2 regions of the Planococcus notacanthi genome follow, and region 1 is predicted to be linked to the other one. Evidence: predicted binding sites of a transcription regulator. Region 1 holds the regulator's gene; the other holds the start of a gene.

Region 1 (11,887 bases):
TGGCCCTTGCCAACATACTGGCTTCGTTGCAGGCTGGCGTCACTCGTTTTGATGCTTCTGCAGGCGGCCTCGGAGGCTGTCCATTCGCACCAGGCGCAACCGGAAATGTCGCCACAGAGGATGTCGTCAATATGCTCCACCGGATGGGCATCGATACAGGAATTGATGAGAATCTTTTATGTCAAGCCATCGAAAAAATCGAGCCCCACGTAACCAATCCAGTTGCCACAGGCATGTATACCTTATATAAAAACCAACCTTAAGGAGCTTATGCCATGAAAAAAAGATTGCTTTGGACTTCCGCCATTATATCAAGCGTCCTTACAGCAACAGCTACAGTTGCGGGATTTATCGCCAGCAACCGGCTGATGTATGTAAAGAAAAAAGATGAAAAGCTGATTCTAGAAAGGGAAACGAGCGCTAAACGCTATGATGAAGTCTGGTATGCCAATGTCCCTAAAAGTGAGCAATGGATCGAATCCGAGAATGGCTACCCGATAAAAGCTATTTTTCTCGAACCTCACGATACTAATCGCTATGTCATCATTTGCCATGGCGTGACCGAAACGAAAGTCAATTCTTTTAAGTACGCACGGATGTTTGAGCGTTTAGGGTTTAATTCGGTGGTTTATGACCATCGGCGCCATGGAGATTCCGGAGGAAAAACAACCAGTTTCGGACATTTTGAAAAAATCGATTTGAAAGCTGTCGTAGCTGCATTAAAACTGCATGTTGGTGATGAGCTGTTTTATGGCATCCACGGTGAATCCATGGGGGCTGCTACAACTTTGCTTTACGCCGGTATGGAGGACACCGCAGATTTCTACATCTCTGATTGCGCTTATTCCGACATTTATGAACAGATTCTGCATGTCATGAAAACCACGACTCCCCTGCGCACAACTTTGGCTCTGCGACTCGCCAGTTTGTTCATGAAAATGCGTGATGGCTATTCCATTTCTACTGTTTCTCCGAGGGAAACAGTAGCCAATATAAAAAAACCTGTGCTCTTCATACACAGTATTCATGATGATTTTGTCCTGGCGAAAATGAGTGAGGAACTTTATGCATTAAAAGAAGGACCAAAACAATTGAAAATGTTTGAAGAAGGCGCACATGCGCAATCTTTCAACAGCAACCCTGATCAATACGAAGAGGCAGTTGCAAATTTCCTGATGAAGTATGATTTACTGACGCCTAAACAACAGGACCTACACACTATCTCAGCAAATTCGGCCGTGTCTATCGTAAAATGACAAAAGCACTCCGCGGAGTGCTTTTTATTATGGTTTCTTCTTTTTGTTGAGGACCAACTTCATGCCTGCCTGCCCTTCAGCGCCAATGAACAATTCCGTAATCGGTCCACTTTTTACAATACCGGTAACGTGGAGTTCGATTGTATCTAAGCTATAATCTGTCATATCTTTCACCAAATCATCGATCTTATCCAATGAGACGGGAAAAGCCTTTTTCAATTGATTGCTTTCAAGATGAAACTTCCCTGCTTCCTTGTCATCTTCTTCAATGACCGGTAAATAAAACAACAGTTCTTCATTTTCCGCCATCCTGAATTCCTCCTTTGATTTCTGCATACAAGCCGCCATCAAAAATTGGCATCTTACTGGCTCAATACCCGAAATCCGAAATTCTAATAGCAGATTCGAACAAAATAAAAAAAGCACTCCGAAGAGTACTTTTTATTTTTTAGCAGTTTTGCTAGGTTTGGTTGACGCTTTATTCATTTGAGTCATCATTTGATTGATTTTTTTCTGAGACGGTTTTTGTCCCATTTGCATCATCATGATTCGCAGCATTTCTTCATTGATTGGTGGGTTATCTTGCAAATATTTCATCATATATCGACGTGCGATAAAGAATCCAAGTGCAACACCTGCGAGTAAAGCCACGATAACGATTACGATCCAGATCCATGTATCCATTCTTGTTACCTCCTTCGTGTTGCGTAAATAAGTAGTGCACCACAATGGATTATACTATAAAAAAGTAATTGTGACCATAAGGAGGAAAATAATAAAGTGAAACTTCAATCAGTAGGGGTCTCCCCCTTACTGATTGTTAGTTGAACCAATCGGACTTTTACGGTCAGTGGATCTCCTGCTTGTCAAAGCAGGAGACCATACTGCCCGTTAAAGCGGGATAAAGTGAAACTTCACCTTTTCCACTGCTCATCAAATAAAAAAGAGGCTGCCCACTAAAAGTCATTTTTCATGATCTTTTGGGACAGCCCTTCCATATTAGTTTTCGTTGATTAAGTTTTTCACTTTGTTTGCAACATTGTCAGCTGTGAAGCCGAACTCTTCCATGATGCGATCTCCCGGTGCACTTGCACCGAAACGGTCGATTGCAAGAATATCGCCTTCGTCGCCTGTATAGCGATCCCAACCGAATGAAGTACCGACTTCAATAGCCAGGCGTTTCTTGACAGTTCTTGGAATGACGGATTGCTTGTATTCTTTATCCTGTTTTTCAAAACGATCCCATGATGGCATTGAAACGACAGAAACCGCAATTCCTTCTTCAGCCAATTGCTTTTGTGCAGCTACAGCCAAGCTAACTTCCGATCCAGTCGCAAGCAATAGCGCTTGTGGATTTTCAGCAGGGGACACAACGTATGCACCCTTCTCCACGCCAGCTTCTGCAAGTTCTGCGCTGTTTTCCAAAATTGGCAAGTCCTGACGAGAAAGAACCAATAAAGTCGGTGTAGTTTTCGCCGTCAACGCCAAACGCCATGCCGCTTTTGTTTCGTTGGCATCAGCGGGACGAACAACGCTCAAGTTCGGCATTGCACGAAGAGAAGCCAAATGTTCAACCGGTTCATGTGTTGGGCCATCTTCGCCTACAGCTACGCTATCATGTGTGAAGACATAAGTGACAGGAAGCCCCATTAATGCAGCCAGACGGATTGCTGGACGGACATAATCACTGAAGACGAAGAACGTTCCGCCGAAGACATGAAGTCCGCCATGAAGAGCCATACCGTTTAAGGCTGCTCCCATTGCAAATTCACGCACACCAAACCAGATATTGCGTCCTTCAGGATGTTCAGCGTCGAAATCGCCAGCGCCTTTGATGTTCGTTTTGTTGGATCCAGCAAGGTCAGCACTTCCCCCGAAGAAGGAAGGAACTGTTTTAGCGATTGCATTGATCATATCTCCTGAAGAAGAACGAGTTGCTTGTTTGTTACCGAATTCATATGTCGGGAACTCTGCATCAAAGTTCTCTGGAAGATCTCCACGGATCGCCATCTGCAATTGTTCCGCCAATTCCGGATGTGCTGATTCGTATTGTGAATACAATTCGTTCCATTGTGATTCAGCTTTTGCCCCAAGCTCTTCAGTTGCCTGTTGGAAAGTTTCATATACTTCCTCCGGCACATGGAAATCTTGATCGAAAGTCCACTCGTAGTATTCTTTAACCAATTTCATTTCATCTTCACCAAGCGGTGCACCGTGTGCGTCTGCTTTACCTGATTTGTTCGGAGCTCCGTAACCGATAACGGTTTTGACTTCGATTAATGTCGGTTTGTCTGAAGATTCTTTGGCTTGTGCGATTTTTTCTGATAAGTCGTCCAATACATTGCCATCGTCTACGCGCAAATAGTTCCAGCCGTATGACTCAAAACGTTTTTGAACATTTTCAGAGAAACTCTTGCCGAGTGGACCGTCCAACGAAATGTCGTTGCTATCATATAGAACAACCAATTTATTTAATTTCAAGTGGCCTGCAAGAGAAATAGCTTCTCCGGCAACGCCTTCCATCAAATCTCCATCACCGCATAAAGCGAAAGTGTTGTGATCGACGATATTCATGCCTTCTTTATTGTAAGTAGCTGCTAAATGACGCTCAGCCATTGCCATACCGACCGCCATACCAATTCCCTGTCCAAGTGGACCGGTCGTGGCTTCAACGCCTGTAGTGTGGCCATATTCGGGATGTCCAGGTGTTTTTGAATCCCATTGACGGAAGTTTTTGATTTCATCCATTTCTAAACCATAGCCGCTTAAATGAAGCAAACTGTATAGAAGCATGGAACCATGTCCAGCGGATAACACAAAACGGTCACGGTTAAACCAATCCGGATTTTTTGGATTGTGGTTCATATGCTTAGTCCACAAAGTATATGCCATTGGAGCTGCGCCCATTGGCAATCCTGGATGACCAGAATTTGCTTTTTCGATTGCATCGATGGAAAGTGTACGAATTGTTGTCACTGCAAGTTGATCTGCGTGGGTTGACATAGTAACATCCTCTCTCAAACAAAAATATAATCCCTTTCTAGTTTAGTCAACAATAGAAAAGAATACAATGAAAAAGAGAATAAGTATTTAATTCAAATACTTATTCTCTCGAATATTTTTGACCTTTTCTGGTGTTACATCGTTCCCATTCGGGTCAATTACTTTTACATTTTCAATTGTTCCACGCATCGTTTTACGGAACGTTTGCAAATATTCCTGGCGCAAAGAAGATTGTTCTTTTGCTTCTTCTTTGGATAATCCAGTCGTTTTCGATTTACGTGATAGTTCATTAATTCTAGTTAATTTGTCTGGTGATAACATAGACATCCACCTTTCTTCTTTTCATATGGTACAAAAAAAGTAAGGTTTCTGCAATGTTTTAGTCTTTCATCAGCTTTTCGTATTCCTTATATCGCCGATGAACCGTCGCCTTGCTCGCTTGGTAGCCGAATCCTTGCAGGGTTACAGCAATTTCACTGAAAGTCAGCCCATTGGTTTTCAGGCTGACAATTTGATCGATAGGCAAATCCAAGCGTTCCCGTCCATCAGGATTGCCTTTGCCTTTTAGATTTTTTTCCGGTTTATAGCCATTTTCCACAGCGCGTTTCATGCCCCGCTTGATTTTGGCATTATGTATTTTGCGCTGATATTCTTCAACGATTGCCAGAATTTCAAGCACCATGTCATCCATATCATTAAGGGCTATTGGCCCCATATCCGATAAGGTATAAACTTCCACGCCATATTTCTTCATGACATGCAAAAGAGCAATACGTGCATGCCCTCTGCCCAAACGCGTTTCATCCTGAATAAAAACGGCATCGATTTTTTCTGCCTTGATGCAATTAAGCATTTCAAGCAGACCGTCACGATCCATTTCGTATCCACTGTGCTGATCGGTGTATACACCATCCACTTTATAAGATTGTTCAAACGCAAATTTCATCAGTTCTTCTTCCTGTCTCTCAAGGGAGGATTCCTGCGTATCTTTGGTCGTGCTGACACGGCAATAAATTAATGCATTTTTCTTCATTCAGCATCACCTGCAAATTTAATGGTCTCATCAGGAGCAAATTTCAATTGGTCGCTTGGAATCTTAAGGGATTGTCCTGCAATGATTTTTGGAGTAGAAAGGTTGTTTTCTTTCATAATCTCCTCTATCCATTCATGATGGGGAGTCGCGCCACTGAAAGATTCAGCTAAAGTCCAAAGCGTGTCGCCTTCTTCTATTTCAACTTGGCTCATTGATGTACTGTTTGTATTATGGGACAGTATTGCGTAAAAAGTAAATACCACAATTAATGAGAAAAATGCGATAAGATAAGAATTTTGTCGAATGAATGTCATTTGAACCGCCTCCTAAGAATTTATGTTCGGAATGTATGTTCTCATATTAATGCGAACAGGTGTTTTTGTCAAGAATAAAATTCGAACCTATGTTTGCATTTCAATGCCCGAGTTGGTATACTATTGGTAGAAATCAAGTAGAATTACTCAAATGAGGTGAAACTGTTGAAAAAAGTATCCAAACGCCAGGAAGACATTCTGTCATTTATAAAAGAGGAAGTTCGGCTGAAAGGCTATCCGCCATCCGTACGCGAAATCGGTGAGGCAGTCGGTCTTGCATCCAGTTCGACTGTACATGGGCATTTAGCACGTCTTGAAAGCAAAGGCTTGATCAGACGGGATCCAACCAAGCCGAGAGCCATTGAAGTAATAAGCACTGACGAAGCGTTAATCGATAAAAGTCCGGTATTGCATGTTCCTTTAATCGGTAAAGTAACTGCCGGTGTTCCTATTACAGCAATTGAGAACGTGGAAGAGTATTTCCCGCTTCCGCAAAGTTATGGCACTGAAGATGATCACATCTTCATGCTGGAGATCATGGGTGAAAGTATGATCGAAGCCGGAATTTTGAACGGAGATTATGTAGTGGTTAAGCAGCAGCAGACCGCGGATAATGGGGACATTGTTGTCGCAATGACGACTGAGGATGAAGCAACAGTTAAACGCTTCTTCCGAGAAGAAAATTATTTCCGTCTTCAGCCTGAAAATTCATCGATGGATCCGATCATTGTAGACCAAGTATCGATTCTTGGTAAAGTTGTAGGCGTTTATCGCCAAATCCATTAAAAAAACCGGGGAAATCCCCGGTTTTTTTAATGGATATTTTTATTATGTAAACAATTTCATTTTAGCGTTTATGGCAGTTGAAAGCTAAAATTACAGGAATTCTCATTCTCCTACTATACTCTTCATCAGAACTGAAATTTTGACGCTCGGGCTTCCCTTCCCGAACATTCGTTACGCTAAATCCCGCATTTGTCAAAGAGGTAAAATAGCTTTCAATGGTTCGGTGATACTTGACGACAATTTTATCGATCCACGGTTCGTGCCGTTCTCCTTCTTTAAAGTAATCGTCCACCAGCCAATTGCTTCTTTTTTCTCCTGACATTTTACTTGAAAAAGATGAGGTCGTCAGTGGATGCTGCACACTAAACACAAATTTCCCCTCAGCTTTTAAGGATTCATATACATTTCGGAATAGTTCGTCCACTTCCGGTAAATAATGGATGGCTAGTCGAGAGGAGACGATGTCATAGGTATTTTCAGGAAAAACAAATGACTCCATAATTGCCAATGTCAGATCGGCATTGGCACCCTCCAAATTTGCAGCCGCTAAGTCGATCATTTCTTCAGACCCTTCCACACCATGATAATAATGCGCTCCTGCTTCCAACAGTTCTTTTCCGAATAAAGCATCTCCACATCCTAAATCGAGTATATCCTGGTTTTGAAAGTTGCCAAGCAAGCCATAGATTATTGGTTTTTCAATGCTGTTATTAGGGCTCTCCGTCCGATTTCTTCTTTGCAGAAAATTCTTCAAAAAATCTTTTTCCTCGTAAGCACTCGATCCTCTGAACTCCATTCATTTGCCTCCCAATTGAATTGTCATGCAAAAAATCTTTTAAAAAAAGGAGTTGCGCAAGCAACACCTCAAGTGCAGCTTGCCGAGAAAAAATCTTCTACAGTTCGCTGACGATAATATATTTAACTAAATTGATAGTAATGCGATAAATATTGCCTGTTTGTTCATCTGAAATTTCATAAGTGCCATTGGAAGGAATCTTGCTTAATGCCGATTCTTTATCTACAGCCTGGACATTGTGTACGATGGTATTGCCTTGATCAAAATAAAACTCTACGCGAAACGGTTTCATGCAATAGCCTCCTTTAAACTTTTACTTTATCTTCGTGACTCAGTTTAGCATATATCCTTTATTATTGCTGTTTGTATAATTCCTTGTATACGATCACTTTCAGGGCAAGCAGCTCTTCTTCATTCAAATCCTCTTCAAGCTTCTGAATCACTTCGTCTGCTGACATCGTGCCATCTTCAATTCCCGATTTCATTTTAGCCAGATCCGCAATGCCGACCTTTTTGATGACTGTACCCGCTGCATCTCCAGTTGTTTCAAATGGCAAAGGCATACTCTCTTCCTCTGCAATTTTGGCTTCTTCTACATATTCAAGCATTTGTGGATCACTTTCAACATATTCCACCACTTTTTCCATTTGCCCGTTGTTCCGAAGCTCTTCTGTCGCCTCGGCAACCAGCCGGTCGGTCGACAAATCGGGTCCGATAACATATGTGCCAATGCCTGCAAACGAAAAGAAGATTAAAAAAACAATGATAGACATTAAAAAGCGCATAGCCGATTCCCCCTCCGTTTTTAGACTATTATAACAGTAGACGCAAAAAAGTGTATAAAGTTACCAAAAAAGAATAACCTCGCAGTTCGTTCTTTGCAGAACGGACGACAAGGTTATTTCTTTTACTCAAGCATGTTCATCAATTAATCATCGTTTCTGCTGCTCAGCAATCCACCAGTCAATGTGTTCTAAATTAAAGATCACAGTGTCTTGGAATGCTTTGCGGTGCGGAATCTTTCTTTTCGACATTAAATCTGTAATCTGCTCTGCAGCCAATGGATAATTCACTGATTCCAAATATTCTACAAGATTCGAAAGTCCTTGGATTTTCCTCAAATTAATCGCCTCCCACAAAATCCTTCTTCTTTCAAGAGAAAGAAAAATTCAGTATGAGTTATTAACTTTTCAGGCTGCAACTAATTATAACCTTAATTCGCCGGCTGTAAACTATAAAAAAAGGTATTCTTCGCATACTCTGCATATTTTCATCATAAATTTCATTAAGCCTGTTTAGTTAGAATCAGGATATTTTCAAGCAACAGCAAGACAAGGAGATATCCGCTTGCCTCTGGAATCTTTCTTTGCCAGCACATAAAAAAACAGCATCTCCGAGGAGAAACTGTTTTCATGTTTACTTTTCTATAGAGTCAGAACAGCATAACCTTTATCGGCTTTGAGGCTCCAATCGACAAAAATTTCATTTATCGATCTCTTCAGTATCTTTTCCAATGTTGATTGTTTAAATAATTTATATTCTAATGGCCGTTTAGCCAGTTTCAAGGTGTCTTCAATGCCCATGCCTATCCATTCATTTTCGAGCAGAGTAAAGATGTCTGTACGACGAATCAGCAGGGTTCTTTCAATATCTCCGAAACGGTTCAGTAAATCCGAGATTCTTTGCTCCAGTTCACTTATTTAAAGATTCCATCGAAGAGAGCCTGCTCGTTAACTTCCATCAGCCTAGGCTCTATTTCTATCACGCTTTCTTCCAAGACAGTAAGAATCACACCCGACCTGTTCACTAAATTCCAAACGGCATACTGTTCTTTAATCTCGTGGCCTGCTTCTTTTAAAAACTCCGTTGAAATTCTTCGCCAATTATTTGAGGAGCAATTGAAGCCGGAATCCCTTTAACAGGAAACACACACAGATATTCCACCATCAACGAGAATCACTTAATTCTCAACCGTGAAGCATTCTGCTGATCAAGAATCGACGCGGTGGCTTTCTTCATAAGCACGCTCTTCTTTGTGGTAACGGATGTATGATTTTCCGAAAGCGACTAAAGACGTGATCCAGAGAGAAATTAGAATTGCGTATAAGATCATGAACATAATGATTCCTCCTCTTTTACTAATCAGCAACATAGTCAAATATTAACTTTCTTTTTTTAAAAACTTTTTAATATCTCAGTCTGCCAGGTCATTGCCAATTAGTCGCTTTAGCACACGAATAAGTTTCTATTAGTTTTCAATTTCTATTATTTTTTTCATTTTCTCTTTCTGGACTCGACGGAAAACAGAAAAAAGCCGTTGGCGCTTTGCAGCACCAACGGCTTAAGGTAATTTTTAGTACATTTTCAAGTATTGCTCGCGTTCCCACGGGTGGACGCTTGTGCGGAACATATCCCATTCGATTTCTTTCGCTTCGACGAAATTGTTCAAAATGTGGCTTCCCAATGCTTTTTTCATCACTTCATCTTTTTGCAATTCCTGCAAGGCGTTGTAAAGTGTGCTCGGAAGATCTTCGATTCCCACTGCTTCACGCTCTTTTTGGTTCATTGCATAGATATTGCGGTCTACGGCATTTGGTGGAGTCAGTTTTCTTCTGATTCCATCAAGGCCTGCGCCAAGAAGAACAGCCATCGCTAAGTATGGATTAGCTGCCGGATCGACTGAACGCACTTCTACACGTGTAGACAAACCGCGTGATGCTGGAATACGCACTAACGGGCTACGGTTCTGGCCTGACCATGCAATGTAACAAGGCGCTTCATAACCTGGCACAAGACGTTTGTACGAGTTTACAAGCGGGTTTGTTACAGCTGTAAAGCCTTTCGCGTGTTCAATGATTCCAGCGATGAATTGGTAAGCTGTCTCACTCAATTTCATTTCGCCGTCTTCATCCAGGAATGTGTTGCGATTTCCATCAAACAAGGAAAGGTTCATGTGCATTCCTGAACCGCTGACACCAAATAGTGGTTTCGGCATGAACGTAGCATGAAGGCCATGTTTACGGGCAATGGTCTTAACAACCAGCTTAAAGGTTTGGATTTCATCACATGCTTGTACGGCATCTGCATATTTAAAGTCGATTTCGTGTTGTCCTGGTGCCACTTCGTGGTGGGAAGCTTCGATTTCAAAGCCCATTTCTTCCAGTTCAAGAACGATGTCGCGTCGGCAGTTTTCGCCCAGGTCCATCGGTGCCAAGTCAAAATAGCCGCCGTGGTCATTCAGTTCAAGAGATGGTTCGCCTCTTTCATCAAGTTTGAACAGGAAGAATTCCGGCTCTGGTCCAAGGTTGAAATGCGTAAATCCTAGCTCTTCCATTTCCTTTAATACACGTTTTAAGTTTGTACGTGGATCTCCAGCAAATGGCGTGCCATCTGGGCTGTAAATGTCACAGATTAAACGTGCAACTTTTCCTTTTCCTGTGATCCAAGGGAATACAACCCATGTATCCAAGTCAGGGTATAGGTACATATCAGATTCTTCAATGCGTACAAAACCGTCAATGGACGATCCATCAAACATCATTTTGTTGTCGAGTGCTTTGTCCAATTGGGATGTCGGTATTTCAACGTTTTTGATGACCCCAAGAATATCTGTAAATTGCAGACGGATAAAATTAACGTTCTCTTCTTTTACTAATCGTTGAATGTCTTCTTTTGAATACTTGCCCATGTTCTCTTCACTCTCCTATAAATATTGTATGTAACCCCATCTCATTTAAAGAAACGGGTTAAATCACTTTGTCTGAAACCGCCTTTTTCAAAAGGACGGGCTTGGTGCTTCAATTCTTCGCGCAATAGTTTGCGCAACTCGGCATCGCTTAAGTTTTTCGGCTCTGCCTTTTCGTTTTTAGGGATTTCTTTTGTATCATATAATTTCTTGATGCCTGCAATATTCAGTCCCTGATCCAAATATTCTTTGATTTCGAGAAGTGTATCCACATCATTCAGGGAAAACATACGCTTGTTGCCTTCGGTACGGGCAGGGTTGATCAACTCATGCTCTTCATAATAACGAATTTGCCTGGCGGTCAATTCCGTCAATTGCATAACTATGCTGATTGGAAGAAGCGGCATCGTTCGTCGCACCCGGTTCGTCATAAGTTTCACCCATTTCACATAATTGCTACTCTTAAAGCATACATCATGTCAGATTACCTGTCAACAACATGTTATGTTTTCTTACATTAAATGATTTCCCGTATGCTCCATACGGGAAATCATTTAAATTAACTTCAATTTTTTTAATGCATCTACTGAATTCAATACGGCAATTTTTACGTGTTCATACGTAAGACCGCCTTGAACGAATGCTGTATAAGGTGGACGAATCGGACCGTCCGCAGTCAGCTCGATACTGGATCCCTGCACAAATGTACCGGCAGCCATAATGACATCGTCCTCATAGCCCGGCATGTAAGCTGGTTCAGGCGCAAACTGCGCATTGACCGGTGAACTCGCCTGAATGGTTTGGCAAAACGCAATCATCTGTTCAGCATTCTGAAACGACACTGATTGAATCAAGTCGGTCCGTTTGTCGCTCCAATGAGGCGTCGTCATCATGCCAGCCTGTTCCAGAAGCGCTGAAGTGAAAATGGCCCCTTTTAACGCTTGCGAAACAATATGCGGTGCCATAAAAAAGCCTTGATACATATCAGGCAGTGCATTAAGAGAAGCACCTGCC
Region 2 (11,887 bases), on a different contig from region 1:
CGTCTATGAAACCAAGCGCATCATTGCTAAAATCAAGGAAGAAAAAGCCGCTGGACAAACTGGCAATTGACATTGCTTTTGAATAATGAAATGATTAAGCATAACCACCCGAAAGGCAGGAGCTTATCATGGACTTATCAAAACCGTCACCAGAAAACGTCAGCTTTATGATTGAAGAAATAAAATCAAAATTGCGTATGGTCAATGTGGATGCAATGAAAGCCGAACACTTCAACGCTTCCCAATACGAAGATTTGCATGAACTTTACGAAATGGTCGCGAACCGCGAAAAGTTCAGCACGAGTGAAATGCAGGCAATTGCAACCGAACTTGGTTCTTTACGCAAATAAGCAAGCACAAAAAGACCCTGAAGGAAAAAATCCTTCAGGGCCTTTTTTTATGTTGCTGTAATTGCCTATGGGAGCAATACGATCATTTCATTTTTTCTTGTCCAGCTTCGGAAGCCAGGTTCTCGGGACATAAGCCAAACCGGCTGTGCGACATAAACACGTCGCTTCGCCGGTCTGTCTTATGCCTGTCGAACCTTTACGGCTTCCTCAGCTTTTCTTTTTTGTCCAGCTTCGGCGGCCTGCTCCTCGGATCATAAGCTGCCCTTCCTGTGCGGCAAAAAACGCCGCTTCGGAAGTTCATCTTATGTCTGTCGGAGCATAACGGTCGCCTCAGCTTTTCTTTTCATACTGCACAATATACCAGCCGCCTTCTTTGATGACGGTTTGGATGCTAAGCAACTCGAGTCCTGCCTGCTCGCCCCATTCTGCCATTTCTTCGCGCGTCGGCAATCGGTAGAGGTTGTCGAAAGATGAGAAAAAACTATTGAAAACATTAGCAAATGGTGGGCTGTCGCTGTCTCCAGCGATAGGTGTCACAACTGACAGAATACCTTGGTCTTTGATCCAGCTGGCCAGTTCAGTAAAAAGGTCCTGGCGCTTTCCGAGGTCGATATAGTGGATGACATTGTTCATCATAACCATGCCTTGCTGCTCTGATGGTTTGTAATCCCATAGATCGGCATTTTCAATAGAAATATTATTATTTTCTTTCGTCAAGGCTTTCGCTACTTCCGTTACAGATGGACTGATTTCAATTCCAGTGAAGTGGGTGTCGGGGAAACGTTCTGCAAGCTTTTTGATGTATCCGCCTTCTCCACAGCCAATATCCAGCACCGAGTCGATATTTTGGCCTTTCAGGCGTCTGGACATTTTCGGCAGAGCCAATACTTCCAGCAACCTGCTTGTTTCAGCTACAGTCGGAGCGTGTTTTTCTTCATCAAAATGAAGGCGTTCCTGCTTGCGCATCATCTCTGGGTAATTCAGCAAGGTCGGGATATGCAACTCCATCATTTCCTTTAGCAGAACACCCGAGGAATTGTTGCCCTTCGGTTTCGGCAGCTTCCATGCATTCCAGGTTTTATATCGGTTTCTACCGGCTTCTTTGAGATGGCCGATCGAGACGCCAACATTCACCCACTGGTTCAATAAATCTTCGTCCAATTGCAGCGCATCGGCTACATCATATTGGGACATAGGGCGATCGAAGGCTTTAAACAAATCAAGCTCATATCCGACGTATGCATGCCAACTATATAAAAAAGGTTCATTTCGTTTCATGTACATTCTTGCTTTAAACATCTTCATGACATCGATCATCTGAGTCCCTCCGCTTTCCATGGGTAATCTTCTTCTGGTGTATAATACTTTAATTCTTTTGTGTCTTTTGTTAAATCTTTTATGCGGACGGGCATGATGCCTCCTTGTATGAAACGATCTCGAACGTTTTCTTTCCACATCCCAAGGCCCGAAACATTCAACATTTGCTTAAAATGAAGAATTGGGTCTTCTTCCATGCGCTCGAAAGTCCGTTGGCGGATGTAGCTGACCGGTTTAAATGGAAAAGAATAGGCCAAAGCTGCCAAGTGGCTGAGTTGTATCACATGGTCTGCACGCTTATAGCGGACGGTTTCGTACCACTTTAAATTGCTTTCGTCTTTTTTTTCTTCTTTGAACATATCTGCGGTTAATTCGCCTAGTATATCCGCATCTTGTATAGCCATATTCATGCCTTCTCCGGCCATTGGATGGACAGCGTGGCTAGCGTCACCGATGATAGCTTTATTGCCTTTCACATATGAATCCGCATGATACATTACCGGAATCATCAACTGGATTTTCTTCCAATCCGTCAATTGCTGGACATAACCATCTACCGCAGGCGCTAAATCCGTGTACAGTTTATGGAAATGGCTGATTGGCTTTTCCTTGAGTTCTTTATAATCGCCTGGCGGTATCAAGTAAACACTTCGCACCTGATTATCAGGCAGCGGGAAAAGCCCCAGAAAACGGTTGTATGTAGAAATGATTTGACCGTCTGTAAAATTTTCAGCACGCGGAAACGTCACCGTCAGAAAATGATGATTGTAGGTGGTCTGTTTCACTTCAATTTCCATGGCTTTCCTAGTGACTGACGAACGCCCTTCAGCACCGAAGAAAAATTCCGCCTCCACTTCAAACTTTTCGGTTCCTTTTTGAAGCAACGCTGTATTTTCTCCGTATCCTTTGCAGGCCGTTCCTTTGAAATAATGAAAGTTTTCATATTCACAGGCAGCTTTTAAAATAACAGACTTCAATTCCTCATGATGCATCATATAAGCTGCACTGTACTTGCCGGGCAACACGCTATAATCCATAAATGCCTGGTCCTTTACTTGGAGAGAACTTGAAAGTTCCAGCATGTCCAAAACTTTAATTTCATTAGAGCGATCACATATTTTCTTATATACTCCAAGGCTGTCGAATATCTGCATACTTTTCGGCTGCAGCAGTTCCCCTTTATAGGTAGGTGCTTTTACAGCCATCCGTTCGGCGAGAACCACATCGATTCCACGCTGCACCAATTTCAGTGCAAGTGTCAATCCACCGATTCCACCCCCGCCGATGAATACATCAGTTTTCATGTGCTTCATCCCCTTCTTTCTCCTTACCCTACCTTTAGGATAGTGAAAACCCAATAAACCTCCCCAATAAAAAAAGAAGTCCACGAATGGACTTCTTTTCACAATTTATTCTTAAAGTTTATTGTAAGCGACCGCAAGTTCGGCTCCGACTTTTGCATTATGCTTGACCAGTTCGATATTCGCGACCAAACTCTTGCCTTCCGTCAATTCCTTGACTTTCCCTAATAGGAAAGGCGTGACTTCTTTTCCGGAAATGCCATTTTCATTCGCTTCAGTCATGGCTTGAGTGATGATGCCATTGATGAATGAGTCTTCCAGTGCATGTTCAGCTGGAATCGGGTTGGCGATTACCGCTCCGCCTGTAATGCCCAGATCCCATTTTGCTTTCAGCACTTCAGCCAGTTCAGCAGCATCATCACTGCGGAATGTCAGATCAAAGCCGCTTGAGCGTGTGTAGAATGCCGGCATATCGTCTGTTTGATAGCCGATGACTGGAACCCCTTTTGTTTCCAGGTATTCCAACGTCAAGCCGATATCCAAAATGGATTTTGCGCCTGCACAAACAACAGCCACTCCTGTGTTCGAAAGTTCTTCCAAGTCAGCTGAGATGTCCATGGTCGTCTCAGCGCCCCTGTGCACCCCGCCTATGCCGCCTGTTGCGAAAACACGGATGCCTGCAAGTTCTGCACAAATCATCGTTGCAGCGACAGTTGTAGCACCGATTTTTTTCGTGGCGATCAATTGGCCGATATCTCTTCTTGATACTTTTGAAACGCCTGGGCTATTGCCAAGCACTTCCAGTTCTTCATCAGACAAACCGATTTTGATTTTGCCGTCCATAATGGCGATTGTTGCAGGAACTGCACCATTATCACGGATAATCTGTTCTACCACGCGTGCCGTTTCCACGTTCTGGGGATAAGGCATACCGTGTGAAATGATCGTCGATTCGAGTGCCACGATCGGCTTTTTGTCCTCCATTGCTTGTTGTACTTCAGTTGAATAAGAAATCATTGATGTCATTGTAATTCCTCCAGTTCTTTTTGTAGTTGTACTGCTGTCAATTCTCGTCTTACAGTCGCATTGCTTTGAAGAGTTTTTGCCGCATTCACCATTCCTGAATGGATAACGGATTCAAATTCCTTCCCATTCATTACACTGTGGACAATGGCGCTGGAAAATGCATCTCCTGCACCGGTCACATCAATGACCTGGTCGACTTGCATCGCCTGGTAATGTGTGATGCCGTCTGCATTTCCGGCTACGGCTCCTTCTTTTCCACCGGTGATGACAACTGCTTCCGCACCTTGACTCAGCAGCTGTTCAACAGCCTGATGCCAATCCTCTATGGAATTGATGGGCATCTGCAAATGCCTGCTTGCTTCATCGCGGTTAAGAATCAGCCAGCTGATGCCGGCCAAATCTGTTCCGAGCCTGTCCATTTTTGGAGCTGAAACCGGAATGACTGCCAGTGGAATGTTATTGATGATGGCCAACTGACGAACATATTCCACCGTTTCCACTGGACAATTCAAATCGATCACCAGAAAGGCAGATGATAATAAAACACTGTCATTTTTAGCAATATAGCTTGGCGTCAGAGAGTCATAAATTTTCATATCCGCCATTGCCAGCAGCATTTCGCCGTCCGGTTCCAAAATCGCTGTATAGGTTCCAGTTGACAATCCGTCGACTGCTTTTGTCATTTCAGTCGACATGAATTGGCTGGAAGCGGTTTCGATTAAGTTCCATTCCGGATCATTTCCCACAATCGACAATAGCTTGACTGAATGGCCGAGGCGCCCCAAATTTTCCGCGACGTTTCTGGCTACTCCACCGACGCTGCCGGAAACGGAAGCCGGATTGGATGTTCCCATCTGCGCGGGACGTTCCATCAGGAATTTTCTGTCGACATTTGCCCCGCCGATGCAAATGACCGTCTGTTCTTCGGGCAGTACGTAAGCGCGGCCTAAGATTTTCCCTTGACGCATGAGATTGGAAATGAAATTGGCCAGTGATGGCCTGGACATGTTTAGGCGTTCTGCCATTTCCTGTTGAGATAGATACGGGTTGCGCCGGATCAATTCAAGCACTTCCACTTCTTTCTGATTCATAATCACACCTCCACTCAAACATTTGTTTAAATCATAAACTTTTATAACAGAAAATGCAAGCAAAATATATTTCGTATATCGTTATAAATCATTGCAGGCAGTTACAGAAAATTGCTACTATAGAAAGAGATGAAAGGAGAGATTTATTTGACATCTTTTAATGAAAAATTATCCCGCTATGCTGAACTGGCGGTAAAAGTAGGAGTAAATATTCAACCCGGACAGCCGCTTTATATCGCCGCTTCCATTGATGCAGCACCTTTGGTCCGTTCAATTACCCAAAAGGCCTATGAAACCGGAGCGAAACAAGTTTTTGTAGACTGGAACGACGATACGATCTCTCGCCTGCGCTTTGAATTAGCGCCGGAAGATTCGTTCTCTGATTTCCCAGCATGGAAAGTACAGGAACGCGAGCAATTGGCAGAGCAAGGCGCTGCTTTCATCAGCGTGGTGTCTCAAAGCCCTGACCTATTGACTGGCATTGACTCGAAGCGCATTGCTGCTTCACAAAAAGCAACTGGACAGGCTTTGAGCAAATACCGCCAATATGTTCAATCTGATAAAATCAGCTGGACCGTTATCGCAGCCCCTTCTGAAAAATGGGCAGCTAAAGTGTTTCCAGATGTACCGGCTGACCAACAAATCGACAAACTTTGGGATGCTATTTTCAAAGCTGTACGTGCTGATCTTGATCAACCGATTGAGGCTTGGACAGAACACGATCGCTTGCTGCACACCAAAGTCGATTATCTGAACGGCAAAAAATATGCAAAACTTCACTATACGTCACCTAAAACTGACTTGGAAGTTGCTCTTCCAGAAGGCCATCTATGGTGTGGAGCCGGCTCAATCAACGAAAAAGGCGATTCTTTCATGGCGAATATGCCAACCGAAGAAGTCTTTACTGTACCGCATAAAACAGGCGTAAATGGCTATGTTTCCAGTACAAAGCCCCTAAGCTATGGCGGCAATATTATTGATGACTTTAAAGTAACATTCGAAAATGGAAAAATCGTTGATGTAACAGCTGCACATGGCGAAGATGTCCTGAAGCAATTGGTTGCTACTGATGAAGGTTCTCATTTCCTTGGTGAAGTTGCATTAGTTCCACATCAATCGCCAATTTCCGATTCAAATATTTTATTCTACAACACGTTGTTCGACGAAAATGCCTCCAACCATTTTGCTATCGGCAGCGCTTATGCTTTCTGTATCGAAGGCGGCAAAACCATGTCTCAGGAAGAACTATTGAAAAACGGCCTAAACCAAAGTATTACCCATGTCGATTTCATGATAGGCTCGTCCGAAATGGACATTGATGGCATCCTGGAAGATGGCAGCCGCGAACCGATTTTCCGCGGTGGCAACTGGGCTTTCTAAGTCTCGATAATTCGACACTTATTTTTTAGACCAGAATCATGTATACTTAATATTGATAATTACAGTTTAGAGAGGAGTTATCATTATGTTTTATGACATTACTGTCGTACTCGGCTTCATGGCCGTAATTTTCATGTTTTTCTTTACACTTCTCCATTTCCTTGGAAAAGAGCTTCACACGCACGATGCAGAGCACGTAGACCCAACGCCTGAAAAAAAATACTGAGCGATAAAAACCGGCTTCTTCTCTGAAGCCGGTTTTTATGTTCCTCACACTAAAAGCACTGCCAAATGTGTGTATTTTATCTAATTCCCAGGCTCTTTAGGTCCCTTCTGCTCTTCCACTCCACAGCTCGTAATGGTAAAATCCGAACTAGTTAGCGTCTTTATTCATAGGAGGAATTCACGTATGTTTTCTGCAATAGATATTGGTATCGATTTAGGAACTGCAAATATACTCGTTTACACAAAAACAAAAGGCATTATCATCAATGAACCTTCTGTTGTCGCCTTGGATGCAAAAACTCGTGCGGTGCTGGCGATCGGCACTGAAGCGAAAGCTATGCTTGGCAAAGCACCTGATTCCATCCTGGTGATCCGCCCACTGAAAGACGGCGTCATCGCCGACTCTGATGCCACTCTTGATCTGCTGAAAGCGGTCATGCAAAGAGCGGCCAAACAACTTGGAAGTGCTTATCGCAAACCCAATGTGATGGTCTGTACCCCTTCCGGTGCCACTAAAGTTGAGCGCCGTGCTATCCACGACGCAGTGAAACAGAGCGGCGCCAAAACCGTTCACTTAATTGAAGAAACTGTAGCTGCTGCAATAGGCGCGGAACTTCCAATCAGCGAACCGGTAGCGAGTGTTATTGTAGATATTGGCGGCGGTACTACAGAAGTGGGAATCATTTCATTTGGCGGGGTGGTTTCTTCCAACACCGTTAAAGTTGCGGGCGACCGCATGGATGAAGATATTATCCAGTATGTCCGCAAACAGTACAACGTATTGATCGGTGAACGCACTGCTGAAAATATAAAAATGGAAATCGGTTATGCTCCTGTTTCCCATGAAACAGAGAACATGGAAATCCGCGGCCGTGACATCATGACCGGCTTGCCGAAAACCATTACACTCAGCTCTCTTGAAACACAAGAAGCGCTGAAAGAATCTTTATCCGCCATTTTGGAATGCATCCGCGCAACACTGGAGAATTGTCCAGCTGAACTGTCGGGTGACATGGTTGACCAAGGCGTTGTCATTTCAGGCGGTGGTGCTTTATTGAAAGGCATGCAGGAATGGCTTTCAAAAGAAATCTCAGTGCCCGTCCATATCGCACCACAACCACTGGAATCAGTCGCCATCGGAACAGGACTGTCGCTGAACATGATTAAGCAGTTAGAGAAAATGTCGCGTTAATATAGAAAAGCGGAAGCAGCCGTTTTGCCACGACAAGCGCTGAAAGCCTTACCGGTAATGGCGGTCTTTGCCATTGCTGGTAAGGCTGAAGCGACTCGAGGGGCTGGCTGCTGGAGCTGGACACTAAGAAAAGCGAAAGCGCCCGTGCAGGTTTGAAGGGCATAAGACGAGCTGGCGAAGCGGCGTCCTTTGCCGCACAGCCGGATTGGCTTATGTCCCTAGAACCTGGGCGCTGGAGCTGGATATAGAAAAACGGAAAACACTCCGAAGCACGCGGAACTGCTTTCCGTTTTTTCATTCTTGAATCCTCGTGAAAAACACTGTTCTAATTTACCTACGTACAGTTTTATAAAAGGCAAGGTCTTATTAAATCCGAAGCGTTGCGCAATGACTTTTTTCCTTATTTCTTTCGAAACGGCAAATTCGATTCGTATTTTTCAGAAATTTGGATTAAACTTAAAAAGTAGTAGTCGACAAGGAGGAAGTATAATGGCTTTATTAGATGAAATTTTGGAGTACAACGAAGAGTTTGTGAAAGAAAAGCGTTACGAAGAGTACATGACCACCAAGTTTCCTGACAAGAAAGTCGTTATTTTGACATGCATGGACACGCGTCTTTTTGAAATGCTGCCAAAAGCGATGAATTTTAAAAACGGTGACGTCAAAATCGTCAAAAGTGCCGGTGCTGTCATCAATCACCCATTCGGCGGCATTATGCGCAGTTTGCTGGTAGCCGTATATGAATTGAATGCAGACGAAATCTACATTATTGGACATCACGATTGCGGCATGTCTAATATTAAACCACATGAAATGCTCGAGAAGATTAAAAAACGGGGCGTGGACCAAAAGACCATCGATATGATGGAGTATTCCGGAGTTGATTTGGAAGGCTGGCTCCGCGGCTTCGATAATGTTGAAGAAAGTGTCACCCACAGTGTCAACATGGTTCGCCACCATCCGTTGTTGGATCCGAATGTTCCGGTCCACGGTTTGGTGATCGATCCGACGACTGGAAAACTGGATGTCGTCATCAATGGAAACGAAAACCGCTGAGAATTTCTCAGCGGTTTTGTTTTTGGAAATAAATATAATCGAGCGGAATTCCTTCTTTGCCGAATTGACGGAGGAAAGATGTGATTTGCCCTCGATGGTAACTGGCATGATTAACAACCGTAAAGAGCATATCTTCGCGTGAAGTAGCCAGATTGTCGCCACGCATGTTCTGATAATAGAGTGTCTCCTGCCACTGCTCTTCGGATAATGAAGCGAAAAACAATTCCATTTCTGCATGGAGCAGCATAAACGCTTCTATCGCTTTGTCAGTCGTCTCCACATCATAATGTTCAAATACCGGCTTTTCTACACCATTCATCCGCATCAGCCATAGTTTTTCCACCCCAATGACATGGGCAACCGTCGCCTGAATCGAAGAAAATGAATTCGCTCCTTCTTTTTGATAAAGCTCTTCGCCAAACCCTTGAACGTGCTCCAAACAGGCCTGTGTCGCCCATTTATGATAAGAGAATAATTTATCTTTATTCATCTTCTGCACACCTTCCTCCGCTTTTATTCACGTTTCAAACCAGCGTTGCATCTCTTTCCACCATTTTTTATAGGTGGCCTTGCCCTTTCAAAACTCGTCTTCAATCATGGCATAGTAATAATGGTCTTTCCATTCGCCATTGATGTAAAGGAACTCCTTCAGCAAGCCTTCCTGACGAAACCCGGTTTTCTCCAATACACGGATAGAACCGATATTCTCAGGAGATACATATGCTTCGATCCGGTGAAGGCGAAGCTGTTCAAAGCCGAAAGCAGTCATCAACTTTACCGCTTCTGTGGCAATGCCTTTGCCGATATAAGCTTCATCGATTGAATAGCCGACCAAAGCGCTTAGAAAAGGCATTCGCTTTACGCTGTATACAGAAATATGGCCGATCAACTTATTCGTCTCATGCTCAAAAATTCCCACACTGTACTCCCGGTTTTCCCTTGCCTGATAAATCGACTCGCGGATTTTTTCCCGCTGAACAGCTGCAGAAAAATAGCTGTCCCGGTGGCGCGGTTCGTAGATAGACCAGTAATCCCGGTTTCGGAGCAGCAATTGCACCATTTCTTCTGCGTCTTCAATCGCCAAGCTGCGCAAATAACAGGTCTTCCCCTCGAAAAGCAAATTCATATCAAACCTCAGCAGATGTCAGCGAAATAAATTCCTCGGCATCCTGGACACATAAAGCGATTCCTTTTTCCCAGAACGCCTGTTGTGTAATATCTTCGCCCAGATGCTTCATTGCCAAGTCTTCGGCTGACATCACTGCTGTATCACGAAGCAAAGCCATATACTTTTCTTCAAAGCCGGTTCCTTCCTCAATTGCTTTCGCATAAACGCTTAACGAGAAAAGATAGCCGAAGGTATATGGGAAATTATAGAATGGCACATAAGTGATATAGAAATGCAGCTTGGATGCCCAGAAATGAGGATGGGTTGACGCCAATCCGCCTGCAAATCCTTCCTTCTGTGCCTGTTCCATCAATTCGTTCAACCGAGAAGCGGGAACGACGCCATTTTTGCGTTCTTCATAGAAACGGGTTTCAAACAGGAAACGCGAATGGATATTCATAAAGAAAGCGACACTGCGCTGTACTTTATCTTCCAGCAACGCAATTTTCTCTTCTTTGGACTGCGCATTTTTTACTGCCGCATCCGCAACGATCATTTCAGCGAATGTGGATGCTGTTTCTGCAACATTCATCGCATAAGAGCGGTTCAATGAATGCACAGGGCGCAGTGCATAGGTATGGAATGCGTGTCCAAGTTCATGTGCCAGAGTTGCCACATTGGACATCGATCCGCTATAAGTCATGAAGATACGGGATTCTTCACTTAATGGCAGCCCCGTACAAAATCCGCCAGGGCGTTTGTTCGGACGGTCTTCCGCTTCGATCCAGCCCTTTTCAAATGCCTGCTGTGCAAACTGCTCCAATTCCGGTCCGAATTTCCCGAATTGCTTAAGGATGAATTCTGCACCTTCCTGATAGGAAAACTGCTGTGTGCTTTCCGTTACCGGTGCATCTACGTCGTACCAGTCCAGTCCGTCTTTTCCAAGTAATTTTCCTTTCTGGTTTAAATACGCCACAAAAGGTTGCTTGTTCTTGCTGATTGCCCCCCACATGGCGTCCAATGTTTCTTCTTTCATGCGATTGATATGTAACGGTTCCTGGAGCGGATTATCCCAACCGCGCTTTTTATACGTTTCTAAACGGAAGCCAGCGATGGAGTTTAATGTTTTCGCAAAGAATTCTTCTTTATCTGTCCAAGCTTCCTCTAATTTTTCATAAGATTCTTTACGGACTCCAGCATCTTTATGGGAACTTAGATTATTGGCTTGCCCAACCGATAAGGTTTTTGGTTCGCCGTCGACTGTAACAGTAACGTTGATCTCTCCGACCAACATATCGTACAACTGGCTCCAGCCATGATAGCCATCTACACTCAATGCCGTAATCAGGCTTTCTTCTTTTTCAGACAGCAACATCTTTGCTTCTTCACGCCATTCATTCAAAACGAAAGTGAAGTCGCGCAAAGGTTCTTCATTCAACAATTCTGCCCAAACGCTTTCTTCTGTCTTCGCCAAATCCTGCTGAATTTTTTGGAAGGAATTTTGGAAGCGAGCTGATAAAGAAGAAGATTCACTATCCAGAATCGCCGCTTTTTTATCCTGTGTATTTTGGGCCATCAAACAGCCGATAAATGCACCGGATTGGCTTAGGTGCTTCATCATTAAGCTCATCTGTTCCAGCAGATCAGCTACCTTTTGTGCATCTTCTTTTGCAGAAGGAACTTCGAACTGTTGGGCCGATTCTTCGAACCCAGAAAGCTTTGTGGCCGCGTCATCCATATGCTGACGCAATTCCTGTGATTCGCTGCCTCCTGGAAATAATGTATCCAAATCCCATACTTCCGGATAATTGACTGTCATAATTTTTCCCCCTGGTAAACTA

What was found. Region 1 encodes LexA, which represses DNA repair genes until DNA is damaged. Its sites were predicted from a motif close to CGAACATATGTTCG; they were not measured.
Region 2: QMA01_RS16530 (carbohydrate kinase) is a predicted target of LexA. The motif match lies at 5,101-5,114, and genes of this name have one in related genera.

Annotation. Positions count from the first base shown of each region.
Region 1 covers NZ_JASDCQ010000001.1:597,106-608,992, reverse strand. Annotated here, with positions in the region: gene QMA01_RS02840 (hydroxymethylglutaryl-CoA lyase) at 1-263, shown strand, start outside; gene QMA01_RS02835 (alpha/beta hydrolase) at 276-1,256, shown strand; gene QMA01_RS02830 (hypothetical protein) at 1,284-1,565, opposite strand; gene QMA01_RS02825 (YneF family protein) at 1,698-1,940, opposite strand; gene tkt (transketolase) at 2,256-4,259, opposite strand; gene QMA01_RS02815 (DUF896 domain-containing protein) at 4,347-4,580, opposite strand; gene QMA01_RS02810 (YneB family resolvase-like protein) at 4,639-5,292, opposite strand; gene yneA (cell division suppressor protein YneA) at 5,289-5,606, opposite strand; gene lexA (transcriptional repressor LexA) at 5,772-6,392, shown strand; gene QMA01_RS02795 (class I SAM-dependent DNA methyltransferase) at 6,454-7,188, opposite strand; gene QMA01_RS02790 (hypothetical protein) at 7,286-7,480, opposite strand; gene QMA01_RS02785 (hypothetical protein) at 7,542-7,973, opposite strand; gene QMA01_RS02780 (hypothetical protein) at 8,121-8,309, opposite strand; gene QMA01_RS02775 (hypothetical protein) at 9,179-9,307, opposite strand; gene glnA (type I glutamate--ammonia ligase) at 9,542-10,876, opposite strand; gene QMA01_RS02765 (MerR family transcriptional regulator) at 10,918-11,304, opposite strand; gene QMA01_RS02760 (methionine gamma-lyase family protein) at 11,428-11,887, opposite strand, start outside.
Region 2 covers NZ_JASDCQ010000006.1:30,141-42,027, forward strand. Annotated here, with positions in the region: gene QMA01_RS16505 (alanine/glycine:cation symporter family protein) at 1-70, shown strand, start outside; gene QMA01_RS16510 (DUF1128 domain-containing protein) at 129-350, shown strand; gene QMA01_RS16515 (class I SAM-dependent methyltransferase) at 681-1,667, opposite strand; gene QMA01_RS16520 (FAD-dependent oxidoreductase) at 1,664-2,971, opposite strand; gene QMA01_RS16525 (pseudouridine-5'-phosphate glycosidase) at 3,083-3,994, opposite strand; gene QMA01_RS16530 (carbohydrate kinase) at 3,991-5,085, opposite strand; gene QMA01_RS16535 (aminopeptidase) at 5,233-6,465, shown strand; gene QMA01_RS16540 (hypothetical protein) at 6,551-6,691, shown strand; gene mreBH (rod-share determining protein MreBH) at 6,875-7,882, shown strand; gene QMA01_RS16550 (beta-class carbonic anhydrase) at 8,372-8,938, shown strand; gene QMA01_RS16555 (DinB family protein) at 8,946-9,428, opposite strand; gene QMA01_RS16560 (GNAT family N-acetyltransferase) at 9,516-10,064, opposite strand; gene QMA01_RS16565 (M3 family oligoendopeptidase) at 10,066-11,865, opposite strand.